DNA from 4 places in the Halobacillus sp. Cin3 genome. Region 1 is predicted to be linked to each of the others. Evidence: riboswitches for the same ligand, from Rfam matches in the RefSeq annotation. Region 1 holds a riboswitch; each other region holds the start of a gene.
What was found. Region 1 has a riboswitch for S-adenosylmethionine ahead of QMA39_RS03165 (phosphoadenylyl-sulfate reductase). Riboswitches for the same ligand answer to the same signal wherever they lie in the genome.
Positions count from the first base shown of each region.

Region 2: it holds a riboswitch for S-adenosylmethionine, as region 1 does, so the genes downstream of both, metK (methionine adenosyltransferase) here and QMA39_RS03165 (phosphoadenylyl-sulfate reductase) in region 1, are expected to answer to the same signal.
Region 3: it holds a riboswitch for S-adenosylmethionine, as region 1 does, so the genes downstream of both, QMA39_RS17145 (PLP-dependent aspartate aminotransferase family protein) here and QMA39_RS03165 (phosphoadenylyl-sulfate reductase) in region 1, are expected to answer to the same signal.
Region 4: it holds a riboswitch for S-adenosylmethionine, as region 1 does, so the genes downstream of both, msrA (peptide-methionine (S)-S-oxide reductase MsrA) here and QMA39_RS03165 (phosphoadenylyl-sulfate reductase) in region 1, are expected to answer to the same signal.

Region 1 covers NZ_CAMZMV010000001.1:572,681-574,882, reverse strand. Annotated here, with positions in the region: gene sat (sulfate adenylyltransferase) at 1-298, opposite strand, end outside; gene QMA39_RS03165 (phosphoadenylyl-sulfate reductase) at 313-1,041, opposite strand; SAM riboswitch class I at 1,129-1,243, opposite strand; SAM riboswitch class I at 1,441-1,543, shown strand; gene QMA39_RS03160 (sulfite exporter TauE/SafE family protein) at 1,641-2,202, shown strand, end outside.
Region 2 covers NZ_CAMZMV010000002.1:7,207-9,408, forward strand. Annotated here, with positions in the region: gene metK (methionine adenosyltransferase) at 96-1,292, opposite strand; SAM riboswitch class I at 1,522-1,628, opposite strand; gene pckA (phosphoenolpyruvate carboxykinase (ATP)) at 1,879-2,202, shown strand, end outside.
Region 3 covers NZ_CAMZMV010000006.1:93,096-95,297, reverse strand. Annotated here, with positions in the region: gene QMA39_RS17150 (PLP-dependent aspartate aminotransferase family protein) at 1-625, shown strand, start outside; SAM riboswitch class I at 702-810, shown strand; gene QMA39_RS17145 (PLP-dependent aspartate aminotransferase family protein) at 943-2,202, shown strand, end outside.
Region 4 covers NZ_CAMZMV010000004.1:391,665-393,866, forward strand. Annotated here, with positions in the region: gene QMA39_RS15035 (AIM24 family protein) at 1-582, shown strand, start outside; SAM riboswitch class I at 722-842, shown strand; gene msrA (peptide-methionine (S)-S-oxide reductase MsrA) at 965-1,438, shown strand; gene eutH (ethanolamine utilization protein EutH) at 1,932-2,202, shown strand, end outside.

The DNA.
Region 1 (2,202 bases):
TCGTCCCATCTTTGACAAGTGCCGCTTGACCTTGTAACGAACGGGCCTGCTCTTCAGATACAGGCAGTGTGATCGGAAGACTCCAGGGAGTGCCGTCTTGCAAACGAAGGTTTTCAACGACGTGCTCATAATCATCCTTTGTTAAAAACCCTTGAAGTGGACTGTACGCCCCATTAGCGATTAAATCGATATCACTCAACGCCATCGCATCAAGTTCGATCCTTTGTTCCGGAAGTGTTTCAGGCTGTGCTGTAAAACGATTGATTAACTGCCCGCCATGCGGTTGAATAATGGACATAGATTATCTCTCCTTTATTGTTTCGTATCTCCGGCCGTGTGGAGTCCACACTCCGTTTTATTGAATCCCTGCCATCTTCCTGAGCGGCCGTCATCCAGCGCTTTCGCTGTGCAGGGGATGCATCCGACACTTGGATAACTCTGGTCGTGCAATTCATTGTAATCCAAGCTATTTAGTCGGATATATGACCAGACGTCTTCCCATGTCCAGTGAATTAAGGGGCATACCTTGATGGACCGGAAGCGTTCGTCCTTGTTTACGAAATTCGTATGACTCCGGCTTGCAGATTGTTCCCTTCTTAATCCTGACATCCAGGCCGCTGCTCCTGTCAGGGCTTCTTCCAGCGGTTTGATTTTTCTGATGGCACAGCATTGGTCGGGGTTCCTTTTCCAAAGAGCCGGACCATATTCCTCTGCCTGTTCTTCCACCGTCAACTCCGGCTTTTTCATATGGATGTTCAACTCCGGATATCTCTTTTTCACTTTTTCAATTAAATCATAGGTTTCCTGGAAGTGAAGTCCGGTGTCCAGAAAAACGACGTCGGCATCAGGTTGTGCCTTTGCAATGAAATCAAGCAGTACGATAGCTTCAGCACCGAAGCTGCACGCATAAACGAGCTGTTTTCCATATTGCCCGTAAGCCCATCGAATCACACTCTCTGCCCCTTTGTGTCCATTATCAATGTCCATATGGTGTAAAGGATCGCTGGTGAATGTTTCATATGTCGGTGCACTCGTATTCATAAGCTCCTCCTTTCTTATCTTCAACAAAAAAACCTTTCTTCTGATAGTAAGAAGAAAGGAGAGTCATCATACATGATTCAACCGTTCTTCTTATCCTTCCAAGTGTTGATCACCTGCTGGAATTGGCACAGTTTCTGTTCATGAAGACAGATCCGTTGCCGAGGCTTCCAAGGGCCAGTCCCTCCACCTCTCTCGATAAGAAAAATGTTTCCAGATATTGTTCAAAAGATTTGATTCAAATATTAGACCCGATTTAATGATATGTCAACATGTATTTAAAATATTACTAGTTTTCTGTTTATTTTAATGTAAACCATTGACAAATAGTCATCCATGTTTTAGCTTTGAATATATTATTCATGTACTTAGGAATTCCGCTTTCGGAGCGGGCTACATATATCCTTATAAAGAGCCGGGGGAGGAAACTGGTCTGATGATCCCGCAGCAACCTCGCATAGGAAAAGGTGCTCATTCCAGCAGACGGTGGTCTGAAAGATAAGGAGAGGAAGCTTGACCTCTTCTGGATGAAGAGGTTTTTTTGTGCCTCTTCATGGTTAAAACCAAGTAATCTTATGTGTTTAATCAAAAGGAGAGGTACGATGAAGAAATTACTTATATTTTCACTGGTTGGATTCTTTGCTCAATTGATGGATGGAGCCCTCGGAATGGGGTTTGGTTTAAGTTCCTCCACCATCCTCCTCGCCTACGGAATGGCTCCGGCGGTAGCCTCCGCCTCCATTCATTTGTCCCAGATTGCTACAACGGCAGCTTCCGGGTTTTCCCATTATAAATTCGGAAACGTGGATAAACGGCTCGTTTTGACTCTTGCCCTCCCCGGAGGGATCAGTGCCTTTGCCGGGGCTGCTCTGCTCAGCTGGATTCCAGGTGATTTGATCCGTCCGTACATTTCCATCTTTTTACTAGGGCTTGGCATTTATGTGGTCATCCGCTTTTTGTTGATGAATCGAGTGAAGCCCTTGCAAACTGAAAAAAGACCATTTCGACGGCGCTTCTTGTTTCCTTTAGGTTTCCTGGGTGGTTTTCTTGATGCCGTGGGCGGTGGTGGTTGGGGGCCGGTAAATACTCCTGTTCTCTTATCCAGTAAAGGAATCCTTCCCAGAAAAGTCATTGGCACCGTAGATACAAGCGAATTCATCGTTA
Region 2 (2,202 bases), on a different contig from region 1:
CGTATCGTAGATTGAAAGACCAATACGTACTCTACCTTTTGTACACTCGTGAAAATAGAAAAAGCTGCTTCCTCCAACAAGGAAACAGCTTTTTTTTATTGAAAACGACCACTGAGCTCTTCCGCTTTATCCGTACGTTCCCATGGAAACTCAACATCTGTCCGGCCAAAGTGGCCGTAGGCAGACGTATCACGGTAAATAGGCTTACGAAGATCGAGCATTTTAATGATTCCAGCAGGACGGAGATCAAACAAGTCACGCACAGCGTCCACCAGCTTTTCTTCCGACACTTTGCCGGACCCGCTGGTATTGATGGAAATGGAAACCGGCTGAGCCACCCCGATCGCATAGGCGAGCTGGACTTCCACCGTATCCGCAAGACCTGCGGCTACGATGTTTTTCGCAACATAACGAGCTGCGTATGCAGCGGAACGGTCCACTTTGGTCGCATCCTTCCCACTGAAGGCACCACCACCGTGACGCGCATATCCACCGTACGTATCTACGATGATCTTACGTCCTGTTAAACCGGCATCCCCTTGAGGACCGCCGATTACAAAACGCCCGGTCGGATTGATAAAGTATTTGGTTTCATCATCAATATAGCCTTCCGGTACAACCGGCCCGATCACCTGCTCTTTCAAATCCTTCTGGATCTGTTCGAGCGTGACCTCTTCAGCGTGCTGAGTCGAAATAACAATCGTATCCACGCGGACCGGATGATCATTTTCATCATATTCAATCGTTACCTGCGTCTTGCCATCAGGACGAAGATAATCGAGTGTTCCGTCTTTGCGGACATCAGAAAGACGCTTGGAGAGTTTGTGGGCAAGAGAAATAGGCAGCGGCATCAGTTCAGGTGTTTCATTGTTGGCAAACCCGAACATCAATCCCTGGTCACCAGCACCGATGGCTTCTATTTCATCATCGCTCATTTTCCCTTCACGGGATTCAAGCGCAACATCCACCCCACCCGCAATATCCGGGGACTGCTCATCAATAGCCGTCAAAACGGCACATGTATCTGCATCAAAGCCGTATTTTGCTCGTGTATATCCAATATCTTTAATCGTCTGGCGCACGATTGATGGAATATCAACATAGGTATTCGTACTGATTTCACCGGAAACCAGGACAAGTCCCGTAGTTACTGTTGTCTCACATGCCACCCTTGCATTCGGGTCGTTTTTTAAAATTTCATCTAAAATAGCATCAGAAATAGCGTCACAGATTTTGTCCGGATGACCTTCTGTCACGGATTCTGATGTGAATAACCGGCGGTTCGCTGGCATTCTAAAAACTCCTCCTTCTGTAAGTACAAAGTATTAGACGGAACTCTTTACCAGTATGTGTAGAAAAACATAAGTTCATTTCATGAGTGTCACCCTGGATCCGAAAACGTTTTCGTGCACGTTCTCAGTCAGAAATAATAAACAGGCGGCAAGGCCTGGTCATGGACATTTCCTTCATATAAAAAGAAAAAACCCTTCCTATACCGAGGAAAGGGGCTGCTTCCTTTCGCTCTTATCGTCCAAGGAGCTGACTCCTTGCTTCAGGTTAGCACCATGTCCCTGAGGACGGTTGCTGGGTTTCAAAGGGCCTGTCCCTCCACCAACTCTGGATAAGAGAGTTTCCGTTCTCAGCTATCGTATCGAAAAGCGTGTTTAATGTCAATTAGATTCATCGGGTTTCGAAAAACCCTTTCCATCCAAATTCATCCTGGATAAACGTTCTGATAAAACCATCATAGGATAATAACAGCCATGAAATAGGGCAGAATTGAAAACTTTCCCACAATCCACTGAATAGTATGGACGATTAAAATAAATGTGTTATACTAATCTCACATTATTAAACTGCAAAGGCGGGACGATGCATATGAGTACAATAAACCAACTGTCAGAACTTAATCTTCTACTTTCCCAGGACCATGTCCACCACCAATTATCTGTTCCACATTTAGTGGAAAAGATCTTATACCGCAATGAAGGTACACTCACGGAAAAAGGGGCTGTTCAGGCTACGACCGGTACCTATACGGGACGCTCACCAAAGGACAAATTCATTGTCCGCGACGACGTAACCGAAGATAAAGTTGAATGGGGTGCTGTGAACCAGCCTATTGACGATGATACGTTTGTGAAATTATACCATAAAGTGCTCGATTATTTGAAAGACCGCAGGGAGTTATTCGTCTTTAAA
Region 3 (2,202 bases), on a different contig from region 1:
CGGCTTAAAGACGATGGTGGATAACACTTTCGCCACCCCCTATCTTGTCCAGCCCTATGAGTATGGAGTGGACCTTGTTGTGCACAGTGCTACGAAATACATAGGTGGTCATAGTGATGTCACGTGCGGTGTTCTGGTCGGTTCGGAAGCACTGATTTCCAAAGCATCCCAGAAAATCGTGACCCTCGGTGCGAATTTAAGTCCATTTGAAGCATGGTTGACCCAGAGAGGGGCCAAAACACTTGCCCTCCGGATGAAACAGCAGTCTGCGAATGCAAAGAGTGTCGCAGAGGCTCTTCGGGAGCATAATGGGGTCAAAAAGGTGTTTTATCCTGAATACGTATCTGAACGTGGCCATGGAGCGATTGTTACCATCGAGCTCAATGAGAGCGTGGATGTGGAAGCCTTTTTCAAATCTCTTGGATGGATCAAAATTGCGCCGACACTCGCTGGTGTCCAGACGACCGTGTCGTACCCTGTCCGTACGTCACACAGGGCTCTGTCAGAATCAGAACGCGAAAAAATCGGAGTGAACGATTACGTCATCCGCTTATCTATCGGAATTGAGAGCGGTGAAGATATCATTCATCAGCTGAAAAGCACTATCGACACTTCAATAAAATAAAAATTCAGAATGTTATTGACATTAATGCAGACGGTCAGCTATAATTCTCATCATAATCAAAATTAAATAACTAGTACTCTTATTAAGAGCGGCTGAGGGAATAGGCCCTGTGAAGCCCGGCAACCTTCAAACATCGGTTTGAAAAGGTGCCAAGTCCTACAGATCATGGATCTGGTAGATAAGAGGAGGATATCAGCACGTTCAGCCCTCTTCTTATATGGAAGAGGGCTTTTTGCATGAATAAAGATGCTCAAAGGACTACTTGATTTTAAAACTGATTAAAATGATGTGAATAATAAACTTTAGGAGGACATACAATGACCAACTCTTTTGAAGGATACGATATTGATACCATCTCTCTGCACGGAGGACAGTCACCGGATCCTACGACAGGTTCACGGGCCGTTCCGATTTACCAGACCACATCCTATGTGTTTCATGATACCGATCACGCCCAGAGTCTATTTGCCCTCGATGAACCGGGGAATATTTACTCCCGACTCGGTAATCCGACGGTGGACGTATTTGAAAAACGTATGGCTCTTCTGGAAGGCGGAGTAGCCTCGGTAGCGACGGCTTCAGGCATGTCCGCCATTGCCCTGGCCATTTTGAATGTAGCTGGTGCGGGGGATGAAGTCGTGGCAGCATCCAATTTATACGGCGGAACTTATAATTTATTCGCCAACACTTTACCGCGATATGGCATTAACGTTCATTTTGTTGACCCGGTCGATCCGGAAAATTTCAGACAGGCCATCAATGAGAATACGAAGGCCGTCTTCGCTGAGACCATCGGTAATCCGAGTCTTCACGTGCTTGATTTTGAGAAGGTGTCCGCCATTGCCCATGAGCATCAGATTCCATTGATCGTCGATAACACGTTTGCCACACCTTACACGTGCCGTCCGATTGAACACGGAGCTGACATTGTCGTCCACTCGGCTACGAAATGGATTGGGGGGCATGGAACAGCTATCGGAGGTGTAGTCGTAGACGGCGGGCAGTTTGACTGGGGGAATGGGAAATTCCCTGTTTTTACAGAGCCGGATCCGAGCTACAACGGCATTGTTTATACAGCCGATTTCGGCACGCTCGCCTACATTACAAAACTCAGAGTCCAGCTGCTTCGTGACTTTGGCTCCTGCCTCAGCCCGCAGAACGCTTTCCTTCTGCTGCAGGGACTTGAAACTCTTCACCTTCGTGTTGAACGTCATTCAGATAATGCCCGGGAAGTGGCTGAATACTTGGCGGAGCACCCTGATGTGGAATGGGTTTCCTATCCAGGCTTGAGAAACCATCCGGCCCATGAACTGGCCAATCAATATTTAGAGGGCGGCTACGGTTCCATTGTCGTATTTGGAATCAAAGGAGGCAGAGAGGCTGGGAGTCAGGTGATCAACAACATCTCGTTGTGGTCCCATGTCGCCAATGTCGGCGATGCGAAATCTCTGATCATCCACCCGGCGTCCACGACCCACCAGCAGCTTTCCGTCGAAGAGCTTGCGGCGAGTGGGGTGACGGAAGAGCTGATTCGTCTTTCCATCGGACTCGAATCCAGTAAGGATTTAATCAATGAC
Region 4 (2,202 bases), on a different contig from region 1:
CAGGTCTGGGCGAAATCCGGGGCCATGATTTCCTATAATGGGGATATCAAGTTTGAGAGGGAAGGGATTCTGGAGCACGGCGTAGGAAAAATGTTCAAGAAAGCGTTGACGGGAGAGGGCAGTTCACTGATGAAAGCGACAGGGCGCGGGCGTTTGTACCTCGCTGATCAGGGGAAAAAGATTACGATTTTTGACTTGGATAATGAAACCATCACAGTCAACGGTAACGATCTTCTCGCCTTTGAGCCGAGCATCGACTGGGATATCAAGCTGATGAAAAAAGTGGCCGGGATGGTTTCCGGCGGTCTGTTTAACGTGACCTTGAATGGCAGCGGGCGTGTGGCTATCACCTCCCATTACGAACCACTGACACTGCTCGTACGCCCCGGAGAGCCGGTCATTACAGACCCGCATGCAACCGTGGCCTGGTCCGGACATTTGGAGCCGAATTTCAAGACGGATGTGAGCTTCAAAACGTTTATTGGACGGGGGAGCGGGGAATCTATCCAAATGCAGTTCGAAGGAGAAGGTTTTGTCATCGTCCAGCCGTATGAAGAAATAGATACAACAGGCAGCCAGTAAGTCTTTTCTTTTGCGTGGACTGGCATAGTCATGCTAAAGTGTGAATACAATGATGATACAAAAAGAATCATCATTCATCCTTTACTTCGTTACTGAAACGTAGTATGATGATAATCAACATTAAATAAATAACGGAAACTTCTTATCCAGAGAGGCGGAGGGACTGGCCCTTTGATGCCCGGCAACCATCGAATCAATCCACGGATTGACGAGAACGGTGCCAATTCCTGTAGGATGAATACCATCCTAAGAGATGAGAGGATCGTACGGATTGATACGAACCCCTTTTCTTATGTGGATAAGAAAAGGGGTTTTTTGCATATCAGCATGCCCGTCATGGCTCTCGATAGAAGTTGCGTTAAAGGAAAGGGAAGATGTAGATATGGCAACAGCAATTTTCGGCGCAGGGTGTTTTTGGGGAGTAGAAGCATTTTTTGAGAAATTCGAAGGGGTAACGGGCACAATCGTTGGTTATATCGGAGGACATCTCGAAAATCCTTCCTATGAAGAAGTGAAGCAGGGGGATACCGGTCATGCGGAAGCCGTCCGCATCGAATACAACCCTGCTGTGATTACGTATGCAAAACTGGTCAATATCTTTTTTGAAGCCCATGACCCGACACAGGTAAACCGTCAGGGTATTGATGTAGGACATCAATACCGTTCAGTGATCTTCTATACAGATGCAAGCCAGAAGTACATTGCAGAAGAGAAAATCAGTGAATGGAGTGCCAAGGGCGTCTTTAAGCGTCCGATCGCTACACAAGTGGAAGAGGCTTCTTCCTTCTTTGAAGCGGAAGAGCATCACCAGAAATACATTCAAAAACATGGCTCTGCGGCCTGCTCCATCGGCTGATGAAAAGTCCCTCACTGAGGGGATCAGCTTGTAGAGAAACCTCTGTTTCTTTACAAGCTTTTTTTCTTTTTTACCGCCAGGAGCGAAAGCCCCTTCCCTTTCCGCGGACGAGCGCCCGTGCTTTCCGCAGGAGTGGAAGGGGCCCCGCTCCTTGGGCGTTCTTTAACATCGAAAAAGACTCTCCTTCACCCAGATCATCCTTGCTGGATGGAGGAGAGTCTTTTTCATATTCCTGCAGCCAGCCGTCATCAGCGACTGTTCCTTCCCCTTTTTTTCCACGCAAGCGGCCATAGCGCAGCCCATGCCGTTCTTTTGAATCTGCGAACCTGCGTACACGAGAAGCGTTCGGTGGTGATGCCCGCGGCATTCATCCACAGATAAGCGGAATGTGACCCTTTACACGACAAATGGACAACTCTAACTGGTTAACACAGGCTTTTTTTATGGGAGAAAGTTCACTAGAATGAAGGAGATGGAGAGAGGAGGGGAGCCTGTGTTGAATGACATCATTCTTATAGTTATGTGCGCCTTTATGGTTCTTGGAGCTCTTGATTACTACATATTGAATCACCGCCTTGCCTTAGGATGGCGGTTTTATGAAGCCTTTATGATGATGGGTCCACTGGCCTTGTCTATGGTGGGGATCATCTCTCTCGCCCCGGTGCTGTCCAGATGGCTCGCGCCGGTCGTCACTCCCTTGTTCCAGGCTGTTGGAGCGGATCCTTCTATGTTTGCTTCTATGCTGCTTGCCATTGACATGGGGG